Regions from separate parts of the Nostoc sp. NZL genome, predicted to be linked through region 1. Evidence: predicted binding sites of a transcription regulator. Region 1 holds the regulator's gene; each other region holds the start of a gene.
What was found. Region 1 encodes NtcA, which controls nitrogen genes in cyanobacteria. Its sites were predicted from a motif close to TNTGTANNNNNNNNTACANA; they were not measured.
Positions count from the first base shown of each region.

Region 2: F8R90_RS30645 (DUF2605 domain-containing protein) is a predicted target of NtcA. The motif match lies at 2,851-2,870, and genes of this name have one in related genera.
Region 3: F8R90_RS04170 (DUF3155 domain-containing protein) is a predicted target of NtcA. The motif match lies at 4,685-4,704, and genes of this name have one in related genera.

Region 1 covers NZ_WBKL01000022.1:44,307-50,841, reverse strand. The annotation lists gene F8R90_RS02450 (polysaccharide biosynthesis/export family protein) at 1-1,101, opposite strand, end outside; gene F8R90_RS02445 (ABC transporter ATP-binding protein) at 1,609-2,592, opposite strand; gene hisB (imidazoleglycerol-phosphate dehydratase HisB) at 2,736-3,377, opposite strand; gene fabI (enoyl-ACP reductase FabI) at 3,452-4,228, opposite strand; gene ntcA (global nitrogen regulator NtcA) at 4,607-5,278, shown strand; gene F8R90_RS02425 (DUF3084 domain-containing protein) at 5,448-6,535, shown strand, end outside.
Region 2 covers NZ_WBKL01000207.1:58,789-65,323, forward strand. The annotation lists gene F8R90_RS30635 (amylo-alpha-1,6-glucosidase) at 1-1,321, shown strand, start outside; gene F8R90_RS30640 (DUF2973 domain-containing protein) at 1,776-2,105, opposite strand; gene F8R90_RS30645 (DUF2605 domain-containing protein) at 2,435-2,752, opposite strand; gene thrS (threonine--tRNA ligase) at 3,172-5,007, shown strand; gene F8R90_RS30655 (hypothetical protein) at 5,329-5,832, shown strand; gene F8R90_RS30660 (hypothetical protein) at 6,117-6,455, opposite strand.
Region 3 covers NZ_WBKL01000032.1:9,363-15,897, forward strand. The annotation lists gene serS (serine--tRNA ligase) at 1-1,130, opposite strand, end outside; gene F8R90_RS33335 (hypothetical protein) at 1,360-1,494, opposite strand; gene F8R90_RS04155 (DUF3611 family protein) at 1,740-2,318, opposite strand; gene F8R90_RS04160 (PadR family transcriptional regulator) at 2,952-3,299, shown strand; gene F8R90_RS04165 (cofactor assembly of complex C subunit B) at 3,358-3,888, shown strand; gene F8R90_RS04170 (DUF3155 domain-containing protein) at 4,339-4,656, opposite strand; gene F8R90_RS04175 (GAF domain-containing sensor histidine kinase) at 4,942-6,297, shown strand; gene F8R90_RS04180 (S-layer homology domain-containing protein) at 6,325-6,535, opposite strand, start outside.

The DNA of each region.
Region 1 (6,535 bases):
TAATTGAGTGGCTTCTGCGGGGTTGATTTCAGTTGCCGTCGGAATAACAATGGTATCTCCGTCTTGCACAATGATGTCTTGATTGGCATCACCACTCTGCAATAATTGCCAAAGATTGATATCTATAGCTTGTTCTGAACCAGATCTTGTAGGTCGGCGTAGCTTGAGATTACGAATATCAGCCTGTGCTGTAATTCCCCCAGCTAGTTGAATTACCCGCGTCACATTTGGTAGACCATTAGGAGTCACAGTACCACTATTAGCGGTTGCGCCCCCCCCCTGTGCATCTGTGCTAGCTGGGGTGACAAGATACGAACCGGGACGGTTAACTTCACCGATAATTGTTACTGTGCGGGGTGTGGTTTGGCTAGCGGCAAAGTTAGATGCAAATATATTACGGGATTCTGCCACGTTGAAGTTAGTTGCAGTTGGCACAACTATAGTGTCTCCATCCCGCAAGGTAATATCCTGTGATAACCTGCCTGTTTGGATGAGTTCCTTCAAATTGACACTGACGACTTGCTCTGAGGAGCGTCCTATTTTACGCCGTAATTGTACTTGAGTCACATCCGCAGCTAGGGTTACCCCCTGCGCTGTTGTCAGTGCGGCTAATACAGTGGGGTATTGTACGCCTGGATTATCTCCTGCCCCTCCACTCAAGCTCAGGGTGTAAGCCCCTGGACGTGTCACCTCTCCAGCAACAAAAATATTGATCGGACGAGGCGATAACAAATTGACTGAGATCAAGGGACGTTTGAGGAAGCGAGCATATCTTCTGGCAATTTCGTCAGCAGCCTGTTCAGTTGTTAGACCAAGGACTGACACACTACCAATTAAAGGTAGGTTGATTGCTCCACCTGGGGGAATTTGGTATTCGCCTGTATACTCAGGTACTTCAAATACATTTACACGGATGCGATCGCCGCCTCCTAATGAATAATTAGTATCTATTTGTGTTTGCGTGGTTGGTGATTGTGTAGTTGGTGGTACTGGTTGTCCCTGAGCTAGACTGGCAGATGGCACAGCGGCATTGACAGCAGTTAACAAAGCCACACCCACAACTGGCTGAGTTAGGAATTTAAACAAAGTTGTGTTAAGCATATTTACCTTGAGACTCTGAAACTACGATCAATAAAGTACTGTCTAAACATTTTTATTTTGACTATACCTAAGTATTCAAGTTCCCCGACACTCTTATTTTCCTCGAAAAGTGTCATTTTCCGGAGTAAATTTGTCTATTGAATTTGAATTTTTAGTGAAGTTAATTTAAAGTTAAGCCAACTTGAATATAGGAATTATCAAAAAATATTAGGACTTACACAAATCAACATAGTTTATACAAGAAACTATCTGTTAACCGAACAAGTACTTACGAATGAAATTTATTGTCAAAGTCAATTTTACGACATCTTAACTGTGATTCAAAATCTGCTAGGACTACCAAAATTATGAACAATTTCATTAAATAAATACAAATAACCTTAAAAATAGATCGTAATTTGATTTTTTGTAGGTTGGCTTGAGAAAGATAAACTCAAAAAGACAGAAATTTTGGGTTTTCTTCCTCAAATTAATCCAAAATTTACTATTTACCAACAAGCGAGAAGATTAATTAAGTGAGTCATTTTTCCTTTGAATTTGTTGAATAAAAAACTCTTCTAGGGAGTAACGCGACAAGTTCATGGCGATAATTTTACCCTCCATGAGACGAAGACTGGCGAGAAAATCATAGTAATCGTCTTGTAATGTACCTTGCCATGAACCATCAGGTTCAAATCTGAGAGTGGGTATCCATTTTTTCAGAATTTCCCAGTCACCACCTTGACCTTTTACGTGATATGTGTTGTTTTTACCTAAGAGTTCATTGAGGGAACCAGAGCAAATTAATTCACCTTGAGCGAGGATGGCAATGCGATCGCAAATCTGTTCTACTTCACTAAGAACGTGGCTGTTGAAAAAAATCGTCTTCCCAGCGGCTTTTAGCGCCAAGATAATTTCCCGCATCTGGTAGCGTCCTACCGGATCAAGACCAGACATCGGTTCATCGAGAAAAACCAAATCTGGCTCGTTAATTAGCGCCTGTGCCATGCCAACACGCTGTAGCATTCCTTTAGAGTAGCGACGCAGCAGCTTTTTGCGGGCATCGGCTTGGGATAAACCCACTAATTCCAGCAGTTGGGGAATGCGTTGGCGTTGGATACTTTGGGGAATTTGGAATAGCCCAGCGGCTAGCTGCAAAAATTCCCAGCCAGTGAGATAGTCATACAAATAGGGATTTTCCGGCAGATATCCGATATGTTGCTTGATAGTGCGATCGCCCAGTGGCTCACCCAATAATAATCCTCGTCCAGAGCTAGGACGAATAATTCCTAGCAACAATTTTAAAAGGGTAGTTTTCCCAGCTCCATTTGGCCCCAGCAACCCAAAGGTTTCGCCTTTATAAACTGTTAGAGAACAGTTTTTGAGAGATACGACTTTTTGATTTAGCCAAAAACCAGTGCGGTAGACTTTTCGCAACTCAGAAGTCAGGACTACTGGCGGAGTATCTGTGGTATTAAGTTGAGAATCAGGGTCATCTGCAACAGACTTCATCTCGGAATTACCAGCTTGGTATTAATTACAAGTTACCCAGTAGGCTGATAATAACCATCACTAACCTGTGTGTCAATTATCGCAAACAGAGTAGCTGAATTAACATTAAAAATATCAGCCCTGGCAAGTAATTCTGGCTAGCTTTACAAAACGCCTTTAGAACTGGGAATCAAGCCAGCACGACGGGGGTCGATTTCAACCGCCAGCCGCGTTGCCCTCGCAAACGCCTTAAATGTTGCTTCAATAATGTGATGGGAATTAATGCCATCCAGTTGCCGAATGTGCAGTGTCATTTGGCTATGGTTCACCAAAGCCACAAAAAATTCGCGCACGAGTTGCGTGTCATAGGTTCCTACCCGCTGGGTAGGAATTTGCAAGCCGTAGCTGAGGTGAGGACGTCCGGAAAAGTCTAGCGCTACTTGAACTAAGGCTTCATCCAGTGGTGCTAGGAAATTACCAAAGCGGACAATGCCTTTTCTGTCTCCTAGTGCTTGGTTGAAAGCTTGGCCCAAGGTAATGCCTACATCTTCGTTAGTGTGATGGTCATCAATTTCCAAGTCTCCCTTGGCTTGGACATCTATATCAATCAGTCCGTGGGAGGCAATTTGATGCAACATATGATCCAAAAACGGAATGCCAGTTGCTGCCGTGCAAATTCCTCTACCATCCAGATTAATGGTAACTTGCACATCAGTTTCACCAGTGGTGCGGTGGACAGTGGCAATCCGAGGGGTTTTAGTTGACTGATCGTAGCTTGAATTAACTTGACGATTGGTTGTTTGCATGGGGAGTGGAAAGAGTTAGAAGTTAGGAGTTATGAGTTATAAATTTTTAACTCCTAACTACTAACTTTATCGCGTCACATTCCCATAATTTCATATCCTGCATCTACATACAGCACTTGTCCGGTAATACCGCTGGACAAATCACTACACAAGAAAGCGGCAGTGTTGCCCACTTCTAGCTGAGTGACGGTACGTCGTAGGGGAGCTACTTCTTCTACATGATGAATCATATCCAAAATCCCGCCGACTGCTGAAGATGCCAAAGTGCGGATGGGACCTGCGGAGATGGCATTCACGCGGATATTTTGCGGCCCTAGTTCGGCGGCTAGGTAACGTACACTCATTTCTAACCCCGCCTTGGCAACTCCCATAACGTTATAGTTGGGGATTGCTCTAACACCACCTAAATATGTGAGGGTGACGATACTACCTCCCTCTGTCATCAAAGGTTTAGCTGCACCACTTAACTGCACCAGCGAGTAGGTACTAATTTCTAAGGCGGTGTTGAAGCCAGAACGAGAGGTTTGGCTAAAATCTCCACTCAAATCGTCTTTGCTAGCAAAGGCAAGACAATGGATGAGGATGTCTAGCTTTCCCCACTGATTGCGGATTGTTTCAAAGGTAGATTGAATCTGTTCATCATTTTGGACATTACAGGGAAGAAATAAGCTGGGGTTGAGGGGTTCTACCAACTCCGCAACTTTTTTCTCCATTTTGCCGCGTTCATCCGGCAGGTAGGTAATACCCAGGTTTGCTCCGGCTTTATGGAGCTGTTGGGCGATGCCCCAGGCGATCGAGCGGTTATTGGCAATACCTGTAACAAGAGCATTTTTTCCAGTCAGATTCAGCATAGAAATTGTTAATGCGATCGATCATTAGGAGCATACTAGAATCTGAGGCTAGTTTGTCTTTGTTTTACACAGGATTTGCAAAAATGAATATTGGTAAGAGTGTTTGCTGTGACAAAAATCTTGATTTTTTCTAAAGATATTCTCAAAATAACTTTATTTGTTCTTCAAAAAACCTTTTGAATACAGCTATTGGAAGTACTTATCAACAATTAGTAGCTGAAAGGATCAACAATTATGTATCATTATAAACAAAGAGTTATGAAGAGATTAGTTTGAGTATAGGAAAGTACAAAAAGGTTGACGGTGCTATATTCATTTTTCGGGTGTATTCTTAGGTAATCAGTTTTTGTTTTTCCGGCATTGGGTAGGGGAAGGGAGATGATCGTGACACAAGATAAAGCCCTAGCAAATGTATTTCGTCAGATGGCGACCGGGGCGTTTCCGCCAGTTGTGGAAACGTTTGAACGCAATAAAACGATCTTTTTTCCTGGCGATCCTGCCGAACGAGTTTATTTTCTTTTGAAAGGTGCTGTTAAACTTTCCAGGGTGTACGAGGCAGGAGAGGAAATAACGGTAGCGTTGCTACGGGAAAATAGTGTTTTTGGTGTTTTGTCATTGCTGACGGGAAATAAGTCGGATAGGTTTTACCATGCGGTTGCATTTACCCCTGTGGAATTACTGTCAGCACCAATTGAACAAGTGGAGCAAGCACTCAAGGAAAATCCAGAATTATCAATGTTAATGCTGCGAGGTCTGTCTTCCCGCATTTTACAAACGGAGATGATGATTGAAACTCTCGCTCACCGAGATATGGGTTCTCGGTTGGTGAGTTTTTTGCTAATTCTTTGTCGGGATTTTGGCGTTCCTTGTGCAGATGGGATCACAATTGATCTGAAGTTATCTCATCAAGCGATCGCAGAGGCAATTGGTTCGACTCGTGTTACTGTTACTAGGCTACTAGGGGATTTGCGTGAAAAAAAGATGATTTCTATCCACAAAAAGAAGATTACTGTGCATAAACCTGTTACCTTAAGTAGGCAATTCACATAAATGCAATTGGAGAAAGGGGAATCGGCGCGTGTTCTATTTTGAAAAATGACACTAATAGCTAGAGGTAAATCTAAAAATTGAGTAATTTCAGCTATTGCCAATTTCCACTTCTTTCCAGACAATGGTTAAAAGTAGTAGGCTGTATCTGGAAGGATTTCGGTAGCTAAAGATGACCACCGGATACATCCTCATCGCAGCAATTTTAATTCTGGGAGGCGTAATTGCAACCGTGGGCGATCGCATCGGCACACGAGTTGGCAAAGCCCGCCTCTCACTTTTTAACCTTCGTCCGAAAAATACTGCTGTACTGGTAACTATTTTTACGGGCGGTTTGATTTCAGCATCAACCTTAGGAATTTTATTCGCTGCCGACGAAGGCTTGCGAAAGGGAGTCTTTGAATTGGAAGATATTCAAACAGACCTCAGGCAGAAGCGGGAACAGCTAAAAACCGCAGAAGCTCAGAAAAGTCAGGTAGAGAGTGAGCTAAATCAAGCAAGAATTGCCCAAGCAAAAGCACAACAAGAATTGCAGGTAATCAATCAATCTTTGCAGGCGGCAAATGCCAAACAACGCCAAACACAAGCTCAATTGAACCGTACCATTAGTCAACAAGCCCAAACTCAAACTCAACTCCAACGCACTCAAGGTCAGCTAGAACAAGTTGTAACTCAGTACCAAAAAGCTATAGCTGAATTGCAAAGCGTTTACAATCAGAGAAAGGAGCTACAGGCAGCAGTTGAACTACTGAAGACAGAACGTCAAAGGCTTTACGCTGAAGCTAAAAAAGCTATTGATGAAGCCAAAGCAGCTATTGAAAAACGCGATCGCGAACTCGCTAACCGCCAAGAAGCTGTAGAACAGCGCGATCGAAAAATCGCCCAACTGGATCAACTAATTCAAAAGCGTAATCTAGAAGTTGCAGCGCGAGAGCAAGTAATTGCCAAACGGGAATCTCGCCTCAAAGAATTGGAAGGACAACAGGAGCAACTAGAACTGGAAGTTGCAAGGTTAGAAAAATATTATCAGTCCTACCGCGACTTGCGTCTGGGTAAGCTAGCTTTAGTTCGCGGTCAAGTTCTGTCTGCTGGTGTAGTTCGTGTGACCCAACCGAATGCTGCCCGTCAGGCAGTGGTACAACTTTTACAAGAAGCCAATCGCAATGCCAACCTGGAATTAAGTGAACCCGGCGCAAATCCTGCAAATGCAGAGCTAATACGCTTCACCCAGGAGAGGGTTGAGAAATTGAGCAAGCAGAT
Region 2 (6,535 bases), on a different contig from region 1:
GTCTTTTGGGAAGTATAAGACTGTTTCGGCTGGAGTGCCGTGGTTTTCTACACTCTTTGGGCGAGATTCGCTGATTACAGCTTCCCAAACCCTGATGTTAAACTCACAAATCGCTAAAGAAACGCTGATATTACTTGCAACATATCAAGGAAAAATCGACGATGAATGGCGCGAGGAAGAACCGGGTAAGATTTTGCACGAGTTACGTTTGGGAGAAATGGCTCGTTGTCAAGAAATTCCCCATACGCCTTATTACGGTACAGTTGATGCCACTCCTTTATGGCTGATGCTGTATGCCGAACATTATGCTTGGACTCACGATCAAGAACTTCTAGAGCAACTTTGGCCGAATGCTCTAGCAGCAATGGACTGGATTGATCGCAATACGAAAGAAACTGGCTATCTCAGCTACTTCCTTAAATCTAAACGTGGTCTTGCTAACCAAGGTTGGAAAGATTCTGGTGACTGTATCGTAGACCATAAGGGAGAATTAGCCAATGGCCCAATTGCCCTTTGTGAAGTGCAAGCTTATGTCTATGCTGCAAAAATGCGTCTAGCAGAAATAGCTAGGATGAAAAAGCGGCTTGATTTAGCAGATCGTTGGCAAGAAGAGGCCAGAAATCTTAAGTTTCGTTTTAATCGAGATTTTTGGGTGGAAGACCATGATTTCTGCGCTTTGGCTTTGGATGGAGATGGCAAGGCAGTAGATAGTATTACCTCAAATCCTGGTCATTGTCTGCATTTGGGTCTTTTTACACACGAAAGAGCCTATAGTGTAGCAGAACGGTTGCGGGCACCAGATATGTTTAATGGCTGGGGCATTCGTACCCTGAGTAGTTTGTCACCCGCTTACAATCCGATGGGCTATCACATTGGTTCAGTTTGGCCTCATGATAACGCTCTGATTGCAATGGGATTGCGATCGCTCGGTCTTATTGATCAAGCACTGGAACTTTTCCAAGGTTTATTCGACATGACTGAGCAGCAGCCTTACCAACGTCCTCCAGAACTTTTCTGCGGCTACGAACGGAACGGTGATAATGCTCCTGTGCAGTATCCAGTTGCCTGCACTCCGCAAGCTTGGGCTACTGGTAGTATTTTCCAACTACTGCAAATGATGGTTAACTTGGTGCCTGATGCTCAGAATAACTGCTTGCGAATAATCGACCCCGCTTTGCCAGAATCGATTAATCGTCTGTCATTTCATAATTTGCGAGTCGGCCCCACCATCCTCGATTTAGAATTCGAGCGTTCTGGTACTACGACTGCTTGTCGCGTTGCAAAAAAACGCGGTAATTTACGCGTAGTTATCGAAGCATAGAAAGATACTAGGGAGTAGGTAATTCACCACTCCCTATTTTATGCTTGGTGCGTAGGCGTAGCCCGTCGTAGACATCGCGCAGTGCCATTCACTCCAACCAACGCAGTTTTAGCCTGCTTCATGGCCAGTGTATAGAGTTATCAAAAGCTGCTCTACAAGCTCGATCAATTCATATATATTATATAATTTTGCGTAAGTTATGTAGTTTTGAAGCCATGAGCAATAGAATTACGTAATTATAGTGCATTCATTAGTAACTGATACTCAGATTTTCAAACTACACCATGCCCTTTCAGGCTCAACCTGTCCTAAGTTGACAAAATAATTTTAACTTACCAGCCGACCGACGCGATCGCCTCAAGTTCAAGGATAGTAGTAATAAATTTCTAGTAGGTGAAGGGTTAAGGATGTAAAAACAACAATAATTTACACCCAAAATCCTAACTTCTAATTCTTATACTTCATCAGAATTTTCTCTTTTATGTCCTGGGGATGCTTCGTAAAGTGCATCGAGATGTTGACGCGCATCTTCAACGTTAATCGAACGCATTACCAAAAGTGGCTCTTTAATTAAGTTGCCCGCGCTATCTAATAACTCTGGATGAGGTACAAACTGTTTTTTTGATGAATAATAACCATAGTTGCCTTGATTATTCATTGGCGAGGAATTCGTCGGGTAAGTTCGCTCCCGATCAAAACTGAACATGATCAGATTACGAATTAAGTTGCCAACAGCTATAAATGCAAGGATTGTAAAAGCAAGAATGTAAAGCAGGTGTAACATTGGATTCTCCTCCAGAACAACAATTTTTAAAACTTTATTTTGATTTTGTAACGCTTTGCTTCGCCGACACTGTAACTCACAGTTAAGACGAGCATTTGACGCATAAAGAGTGCGTTTACATTTATATGGAGCTATTTGTCAACCGTCATTTCACTTACGGTAGCATAGGATACATTATCTTGTTAATCCAAATAATGTTAAGAAAGTGTTAAGAGTTTTTTACTATTTCTTTGACGGCTGATTGACCGTCTTGTGTAGATGCAAAGGGGCTTGTCGTTAGAAATTGCTAAGTAGTCTGCCAAAATTTAGCAGATGCTTCTATCTGTTGCTTAGACTTCACGCGCTTGACGAAAGCGCATTGCGACATTCCAGCATTCTGTTACTAATTGATGCCAAGGCATTAACGTTGCCATATCAATTCCGACTTGTTTATCAGTAGCTGTAAACAGCATCTTCGCCGTATTTAGTTCATCCTGCGCTTGCTTAACCCGCAAGAGCAAGTCAGATTGCTCTTGGTGACTCATAAATGATAGTTGCTCGGTTTCGAGTAAATGGCGCGATCGCATAAACCAATGCTGAAAATCTTCCAGCAGGGGTTCTAAAACCGTTTTCAGCAAATCAGTCCCTGGTAAATTCGAGTCTGACATAAATGAGAAGAATATTTCAAACTTTCTTACTAATATTAACGTTATTTACGTTTCTTAACATTTTTATTATTTCTCTCATAATTCCGAGGATGTGAAAATATGTAACAAAGAACACAGAATTCATTATATAGTCTTGCTCATGGGTTTGTACAGTTCCTTTGGATAGGTGTCTACATATCATATCGGGAGTTAGCTGACACCGAGCTGCAATTCATAAGTTAATTTAGCGATTGCGTGGAATCCTGAATTTGATATTCACCGAACCGATCAAAAATTTATCTTTATCCCCTATCACAAATGAAGTCAGTAGTTGGAAGATAAAGCTGATCTGGCAAAAATCAAAGTCGTTATAGTTGAATAAGCCTACAGATTCAGATAAATCACCTTTTGTAATCACTTCGCCAACGGTTCAGCAGCCAATGTCGTCAAATTCATCAAATCAGTCACAACAGTCAGAACAAGTTGAAAAAATTTATTTACCGCGTACTAGCGAATCAGAGAACTTAAAAAAGATTCGCCACACTGCTTCCCATGTAATGGCAATGGCAGTACAAAAGCTGTTTCCCAAGGCGCAAGTTACAATCGGCCCTTGGATTGAAAACGGTTTTTACTACGACTTCGACAATCCAGAACCATTTAGCGAAAATGATCTCAAAGTCATCAAGAAAGAGATGGCTAAGATTATCAATCGCAAGTTGGCAGTAATTCGGGAAGAAGTCAGCCGCGAAGAAGCCGAACGCCGGATTCAAGGAATTAACGAACCTTACAAGCTAGAAATCCTGGCAGATATAAAAGAGGAACCAATTACGATTTACCACCTGGGAAATGAATGGTGGGATTTGTGTGCGGGGCCTCATTTGGAAAATACCAGTGAATTAAACCCGAAGGCAATTGAACTAGAAAGCGTTGCTGGTGCTTATTGGCGTGGGGATGAAACCAAAGCCCAATTACAACGCATCTACGCCACCGCTTGGGAAAGCCCAGAACAACTCGCTGAATATAAGCGACGCAAAGAAGAAGCGCTACGACGAGATCACCGGAAACTGGGTAAGGAACTGGGATTATTTATATTTTCTGACCAAGTGGGGCCGGGTTTACCTTTGTGGACACCCAAAGGTACTCTGTTAAGGAGTACTTTAGAAGACTTCCTCAAGCAAGAACAGATCAAGCGCGGCTACCAGCAGGTTGTCACTCCTCATATTGGCAGAGTGGATTTATTTAAAACCTCTGGACACTGGCAGAAATATAAAGAGGATCTGTTCCCGATGATGGCAGAAAATCAGGAAGCCGCAACACTGGAACAAGGCTTTGTTCTCAAAGCCATGAATTGTCCCTTTCACATCCAAATATATAAGAGTGAATTACGTTCCTACCGGGAACTACCGATGCGGCTAGCAGAATTTGGCACTGTTTACCGCTACGAACAATCAGGAGAACTGGGCGGTTTAACACGGGTGCGGGGTTTCACTCAAGATGATGCCCACATATTTGTTACCCCAGAACAGTTAGACAGCGAATTCCTCAAAGTGGTGGATTTGATCTTGTCAGTGATTAAGACTCTGCAACTGGGGAATTTTAAAGCGCGACTCAGTTTCCGAGATCCAACCAGTGATAAGTATATCGGTTCCGATGAAGCTTGGAACCAGGCTGAGAATGCCATTCGTCGGGCTGTTGAAACCTTGGGGATGGATCATTTTGAGGGAATTGGGGAAGCAGCTTTCTACGGGCCCAAACTAGATTTTATTGTCAGTGATGCCCTAGAACGGGAGTGGCAATTGGGAACTGTGCAGGTAGATTACAACTTGCCAGAACGCTTTGATTTGGAGTACGTCGCTGAAGATGGTGTTCGCAAACGTCCAATAATGATTCACCGTGCGCCTTTTGGTTCGCTGGAAAGGTTGATTGGGATCTTAATTGAAGAGTATGCGGGCGATTTCCCTTTGTGGTTAGCGCCAGTGCAAGCTAGATTACTGCCAGTGGGTGATACACAGCTAGACTTTGCTAAAGATGTGGTGGCGAAGATGCGTGCATTGGGCATCCGTGCAGAAGTTGATACTAGTGGCGATCGCTTGGGTAAACAGATTCGCAATGCAGAGAAAGAAAAAATACCCGTGATGGCAGTGGTGGGAGCTAAGGAAGTGGAAACCAACACCCTGAGTATCCGTACCCGCGCCTCTGGGGAATTGGGAGTTATCCCTGTAGATGAGGTGGTGGATAAAATGAAGGATGCGATCGCTAAGTTCGAGAATTTCTAAAACCTAACCGCAGACGCACACTAATTACAATTGGTGTGCGTTTTGTTTAGTAGATCAGATTATTGGCTAGCTGATAGGTTTTGGCAAAGGTGCGATCTTATAGGTATTGAATATCAAAGACTCATTTTAACTTTAACTTTTGACGGGTTCTGGAAGGTTATAAAGTATCACAGACAACAAAACTTTTCTTAATCACCGCACCCAAGAAAACTTTTCGAGTTATTCAACATTGATAGGATTGATCTAAAGACTTGTGGAATCTGCTCTTCCTAAACAGACTGGACTTGCATAAATTACTGTCAACAATTTTTGACTCACATCATGAATCGCTTTACCTCTATTTTGCTTGCCGGCTTGATAGCATCTGCTTCAGCTTTGGCTATTTCTCCAAAAGCTGATGCTAATATACCAGTGTCTTATATTGCTGAGTTAGATAGCAACAGCTATCAACGCAACGATGATGGTAACTATGAGGTTCTGAGTCGTCACTACAGAAATGGTGATTATGACCGCCAGAACGACCTTCGCAACATTCGTGACAATAATCGCCGCTATGACCGCGATAACAATCGTCGCTATGACCGCGACAATAATCGCCGCTATGACCGCGATAATAACCGTCGCTATGACCGCGATAATAATCGCCGCTATGACCGCGATAATAATCGCCGCTATGACCGCGATAATAATCGTCGCTATGACCGCGATAATAATCGCCGCTATGACCGCGATAATAATCGCCGCTATGACCGCGACAATAACCTTCGCAACATTCGTGATAATAACTTTCGCTATGAGCGCGATCGCGACTGGGGTCGTAGTTAATCCTTCCGCCTATCTATTAAGCTTAGTTCCAAGTGAACTGAGCATTGATTCTACTTGGCGTTAGGACAGACACAATCTCTTTTTCCACTCATTCCTAATATCTGACTTTTCACTCTTATCTAGAAAACCTCGCTTCTATTCCCTAGTAAGGAAGCTTGCTCAGGGGTTAGGTTTAGCGTTAGCTTTCCTATATGACGTGAAAAGTCAGATTTTTATTAAATCAAAAATGATCGCTGTTTAATTTTAATTTAATGTAGATGCTTAGGCATGATCAAATCGCCGCATTAAAGCTTAATTAACTTGAAGCCCCAAGGTTTCAAAGCCGCTAAAGCTATTTCTTCATTTACACCTTCATAAGCTTCCCATTCCAAGGGGTGTTCTTTTGGATGTCCGTCGCCGACATTACCTGCAACTTTAATTATTGGACAGTTGGCGATGCGATCGCGCTCCAACCCTCTTGGAATTGCTAGTTCGATTTTGTGCCCGATAAACTTCGCTGTACTGTCATTAGCTACAGATTCACGGATTAAACAAATATCACCCGCAGTCCCCCAAGTCGTTTGGTAAATGTGCAGGAACGATATATAGGTTGCTGGTTTGATGGATCTTTTTAGAACGTGCATTATCTGTAATCCTTACACTATGAGGGAAAAATCATAAATCATATGAGTATTTTGTATCACGTTCGTAGGGAAGAATGTTT
Region 3 (6,535 bases), on a different contig from region 1:
TTCCCAGCCTCTTTGAAGCGAATATCAGCCCGTCGCGCCTGGAAATCTATAGTATTGGAACAGCTAGAAATTTCGCGGTATTTGCCAGAAGAGGGCAACCAAACCTCTAAATCATAAGTTTTGGTAGAGGCAAATCCCAAATCTCCAGTGCTTAAATTTACTACTCGGTAAGGCAACTGCAACGCCTGTAAAATTGCTTCTGCATTCGCTACCAATTTCTCCAGTTCATCAAAAGAGGTACTGGGTTCGACAAACTTCACCATTTCTACCTTGTTAAATTGATGCAGGCGAATTAATCCCCGCATATCGCGCCCATAACTACCAGCTTCGCGGCGAAAACAGGGAGTAAAAGCACAATGGTAGATAGGTAAGTCTTCAGCAGCGAGAATTTCACCACGGTAGAGATTTGTAACTGGAACTTCAGCCGTAGGAATCAGCCATAAGTCATCCTCAGCACATTTAAAGCTTTCTTCCGCAAACTTAGGTAACTGACCGGTCGCCGTCAAAGACTCGGTATTCACTAATAGTGGCGGACTAACTTCCACATACCCAGCTTGAGTATGAAGAGCCAGCATAAATTGAATTAATGCCCTTTCCAATGCCGCACCAGCGCCTATCAATGTCACAAAGCGACTTTGGGAAACTTTCACAGCCCGCTCAACATTGAGAATACCTAGCTTTTCGCCAATTTCCCAGTGAGGGACAATATTGGGATTTTGGGGAATGTACTCATCACCCCAACGGCGCATTTCTACGTTATCTTCCTCATTCTTTCCAAGGGGTGTAGAGTCGCTTGGCAAGTTTGGAAGTGCCAACACAAGTTGGGCAATTTCAGCTTTGAGGTTTTTTTCTTGGGGTTCCAGTTCGCTCAACGTAGTTTTAACAGAGTTACCCTCATCCCGCAAAGCTTGAATTTCTGGGTCTTGAGGATTAACCCCAGATTTAATCTTCTGCCCGACAATTTTACCGATTTCGTTGCTCCGGGCTTGGAGTTGGCTGCGCGTTCCCTCAAGTTCCCGTTGTTGCCGATCTAACTGTAATATCGGTTCGATGTCGTATTGACCACTACGACTATTCAATCGTTCTTGAACTAATTGCGGATTTTCCCGTATTTGCTTGATATCCAGCACAGATTTTTCTCAGTTTTTAGCCTATTATCTACCTGCCAACACATCAGCATATACTGATTTTGGCTTGCCATGAGCAGAAAAGCAAACATAAAAATTTTGATCTGCCAATCTTGGTAGGGCTAGAAAAATTTAAAATCCAAAATCCAAAATTCAAAATTTGCTATTACTCCTCTGATTTTCCAGACCCCTGAGTATTCGCAGGTGAGGGTAGCCAGTAGGCAAGTAGACCTCATAAACCACTCCAGTAGACTGCCTGGTTTTGGCTATTATCACGTTCCATAAAGATTAAGGAACTACACAATCCAATCATTAAAGTACTAAAAAGCACTTGTATGGCAAATTTCCAGATTTCTAGTTTTTTCATAGTGTAAGACCTCCAATAAAGATTAATTCACCCTTGTAAGGTTCTAATATCACTCTGTAGAAGGGTGCTAATAATAAGTAGCTGGTTTAGTTTTCACACTGTAATTTGATAATTTCGGAAAAGTACAATGAACATATTTGAATTATTCGCTATACGGACTATGAAAACGAGAAAAAAGTAAGCAAGAAAAGAAGTCAAAAGAATTGCTGATTTTTGACTTTTACCTTTTCTTCCGACTCCGCTTTCTAAGGTCGGTTAATGCGATTGAGCAACCAAAGCGATGCCACAAGCCCTGCAAAGTGCGCTGAGACAGTGTTGGTGTTTGCCTGTACCACAAGCATATCTAGACCGCTGATAATTCGGGTGGGGTCAAAAAATTGGGTAGTTATAGCTTGAGGAGATATGGATCTTGCTACTAATGTTCCAACGATCGCTTGCGCCCCCAAAAGAGTCACTAGCGTCCCCCCTAAATTCACCCAAAGTCCTAAGCGTAATACTTGCACTGTCTCGCTTTTCCGAGGGCGGTTGCTGGGATTAGAGGATTCCAATTGCTTGCCAATTCTAGTGTAACGGTAAGCTAAATAAATGCCTACGGCTAAAACAACCAGTCCACAAATTGCTAAAAATACGCCAAAGCCAGTCCCAGGATTATTACTAGGACTGCCAGTTCTTTGATTAAAGATGGCGAACAGCAGCACAATTATGCTAGAAACAACGCCTAGTACTAGCTGAATCCAGAAACTAATCCAACCTGTAAGGCGAAAGGTTTGGGCAATTGCCCGGAGAGTTGAGGAAGATGATGGAGCATCGGGAGTCTGTGACATAATTGATCACCAATGTGCTGGGTGCTTTCAAAAGACATGGAAAACCTTGTTGAGAGGTATCGCACTTTGCGTCTCTCCCTTTCCTAGTCTTTGCGTCTTCTTTGATAAATTTACTATCACACTTGCCAAATGGGGCAAGAGATTCTCTTATCCAGAAAATCAGTAATGGTTACTACTTAGGTGTGTCTACAGGCGTAGCAGCTTTAACCCAGACATATCCCTTAGCTTAAGGTTTGAGAATCGGCATTGGGAAAATCACTGTAAAACAAAGTGTTTATTAAGTTTTACAGACAAAATTGCATTTTACCTGTAAAATTTCTTCGATAGCATTTTATTGCTTAAGCAGTTCTAACCAGCTCGGCATCACTTAACACCAAGATAGTGACTTCGCCACGCTCTGTTCGCTCCTCACCACACTGTATCGAGCTTGGGTAGGGGTACAGTATTTTGTGCCTCTAAAACTCGCAAACTCGTCCCACAACTTCACAGGCGTGGGTAATTATTTGGTATTTACGCAATGGATATCTATTCTAAGTAGCTTTATATACGTTATTCACTTAGCGGTAGCACTGTATACTGACTACAAGGATTGTAGACCGTACCCTAAGGCATTTTTTTAGCCATTCACTAACCATGAAACTTGAGGATATATATCAATTCTTTGAGAATCCTCCGCCAACTTACCTTTGTCAGGAAGTAGCAGTTTGTTACATACTGTCTGTTTTGTTACAAGGTGAATCTTACGGAACCGAGTTGATTGAGCAATTAGAAACTGAATATCCCACCTCTAGGCTTTCGGATACCGTACTTTATAGTGCAATCAAATTTCTGGAAGACCAAAAGGCAATCACTGGATATTGGAAGAAACTGGAAGGACGAGGACGCCCCAGGCGGATGTACCAAGTTTCTCCAGAGTGGCAAGTTCAAGCGCAGGATTTAGCTTTTCTTTGGCAAGATTACATCAACAGGAGGACAAAGTAACGAATAATTGATATTGATAATGAATAAGTCTCCTCCAGTCAAACAGTAACAATTAGTTATGGATACTGCTATTCTGCCATCTACGTTCCTGCTAACCTTGTTGTTATCGGTTGGGCTGTTTTTCTTTATTCGTGCCTCGACTAAAGACCGCATAGAAACAGCGCAAATGGTATCTGAGCAAGACGAAGCTGCTTTAATGTCTCAATTAAAAGATTATTTTCGCTCGCGATCTTACCGAGTGGCAGCGGTAGACCGAGAACAAAACAAAGTGACTTTTGAAGGTAATGTTCGCCCCAGTTGGTTCTTAGCTATATTTTTAACTCTGCTGGCAGCTACTGGTATTATTTGTCTATCTCTGGTCGTATACCTGCTTTTTCCTAAGCTCAGTAGCTTTGTTTTGGCTATGGTACTGCTGTCGCCTTTAAGTGGTCTATTTTATTGGAAAAAATCTGGAAGACTTGAGAAGGTGTCGCTCAAAGTAGAAACAACTCAGAGCGAACAAACCTCCTCAAGTAAGATCACTGTAGTTGGCCATCGAGATGAACTTAGTGAGTTACAGAGGACTCTACATCTCAAGGCTGTTGAATAATTGTTGGTTTTTATGACCATCTATTAACTATGATATGCAGACTTCTGACCTGACCTACTCTTTAGGCAATGGAAAGTAGGAAGGAGGAAATCAAGACTTCTGCTTTGTCAGTTTTCCCCACAACTTTTGTCGTGGGGAAAAATTTAAATTCATTAACTTAAATTCGTTGACAGAGCTTGGTTAACAATTTACGGCATAAGAGCGCAACTTCACTAGCGCTTTTGGATGCGCTTGGCTCTATACCCACTCCCTTCTGCATCATCAAAATAGTATCAACCCATGCAACATAGCGTGGTTTGAGACAAGTTGACTTTCCAACTACCTGGACTAGCCTTAAAAAGCAAATCAGCTCCAAACTAAAAAAAAATTAAATTCTGCATAAACTTAGCAATTTTGCCAGTTAATGTTAGTCAGGAGCCACATTCAATGCGTAAGATGACCATTTATAGTTCACCGACTAGCTAAAGCAAGAGGTTCTTGACCTGGCGAAGGTTCTAACACCCTCAAGCTAGGAAACAAGAAATGATTTTCCTCTACGTATTGAGCACCAAACAGTCCCTTTTCTGCCCAGAAATAACGGTCTGTGGTGTGTTCGTTTCGCTTTACGAGTAGCAAAGCCGGTGGCAAAATACCTTCAGCTTGAATGAATCTTCTCGCTGCTGTCACAGGCTTTTCTTCGCCACTTTCGATGCTATATTGAGGCACATGTTCCAAAATGCGTCGTCCTTCCTGACGACGACGACTCTTCCTTTTGCGTCTCCTTGCCAATCTATTGTCCTCCTCTTTCAAGCTATAGATTGTAGTGATAGCTACAAAATCCGTCGTCATTATATAAGTTCTAGTTCAAAATATCAATAGTTTTTAAGCTTTTAATGTAAGAAAATTAATATCTTTGGAGATAGGGAAAAGAAAATCACCAAAGGATATAATCCCTTGGTACAAACCATCGCTAAGAAAATTTTAGTTAAGCTTTATTAAATGAGTGAGGTAAAAATTAAGTATCCTCTCTTACATCATGCCTCAAAATCTGTAATCTTGAGCAAGAGCTAAAAAATGTTAATGTCTGCCAGTTCCGATTTTCTTGCTCTATGTCGAGAGCAAATAGCGCTGCTAACCCAAGGGCTGGGAGCAACTTTAAGTATTGTGTACCTGACACAAGAATTGGTAGAGACTCCCTCAGGTGAGGCAAAACTGATTCCTGTAGTGATTTACCCGGAAACAGCATTATTACCGCCAGGGAAGGAGACTGCTGAAGCGACTGTACACAATCAACTTCAAGTTGGAAATGTGTTTATATTACCTAATCATCAGAGAAGGTTATTGACAACAGGATCAGAATCTCCAACCTCGTCACCGGAGTCTGAGATCCCAGATGCGTCTCAACCCCATCTAAAAGAGGAATATTTATTTAGTGGTAATCAAATTGTTTTACCTCTGGTTTATGAGGGTGTAATGATGGGGTTACTAGTGACGGGTAGAGAAGATCGGGTATGGAATGAACACGAGGAAAGTCAGATTCAACGGATAGCCCAAACACTGGCGATCGCTTGTATTTTAGATCAGCGGCGAGCATGGTTTGAGCAGCAGTTGCATGAACAACAAATTCTCCAAGAAAAACAACGGGATTTGCTGGATAACCTGTTGCATCAGTTTCGTAACCCATTAACAGCGTTGCGGACTTTTGGCAAACTGCTATTGAAACGACTCAGCCCAGCAGACGCTAACCGGGATGTGGCAACTAGTATTGTGCGGGAAAGCGATCGCCTCCAAGAATTGCTGCAACAATTTGATCAAGTAATTGACTTGACAGAGGCAGATTTAGCACCACTACATCTCCCCGAACATGAAGTATTCGTGGAAGCAACTATCCAAAAAGACGCTAAACCGCCGCTATTATTACCGGGAACGGGAGATAAAGCAGTTGACTGCTCGTTAGCAGATATATTAGAACCATTATTAATATCAGCCAAAGCGATCGCCCAAGAGCGAAAGCTAAAACTAATAACTGAAATTCAACAGAATTCACCCCTAGTACGTGCCAACGTCAAAGCATTACGAGAGGTCTTAACTAACATCATCGATAATGCTTTGAAATACACTCCCACTGGGGGCAAAATTTTGATTCAGGCGGGGCAAGAAAAGGCTAATTTTCAGGGAATTGTTATTAGTGACAACGGCCCTGGCATTCCACCCCAGGATTTAGAGCATCTTGGAGAACGACATTATCGGGGTGTACAAGCGCAAACAGAAATCCCTGGCACTGGTTTGGGGTTAGCGATCGCAAAACAATTAATAGAGCAAATGCAGGGCGAAATCGAGGTTTTCAGCCCTGCAATCAACTCTAAGCTAACTTCACCCGATGCGCCGGGAACTACGTTTATTATTTGGTTACCGGAAGTTGAGAATTAGTCATTAGTATTTACAAATGACCAATAACTATCTTACTGAAACCAACAAGTTTTGATTGATTGTCATTTGCAAATCGGTATCTGGGTCAATTGCTACTAAATCAACACTATTTCTGCCGAAGAACAGACCAATTAACGCACCGATACCAGCGCCACCCAAGACCTCTTCTGTGGCAATGGCGCGATCGCCTGTGACAGCAGATACCGCAGCGGCTGCACCTGCGCCCAATACAGTATTC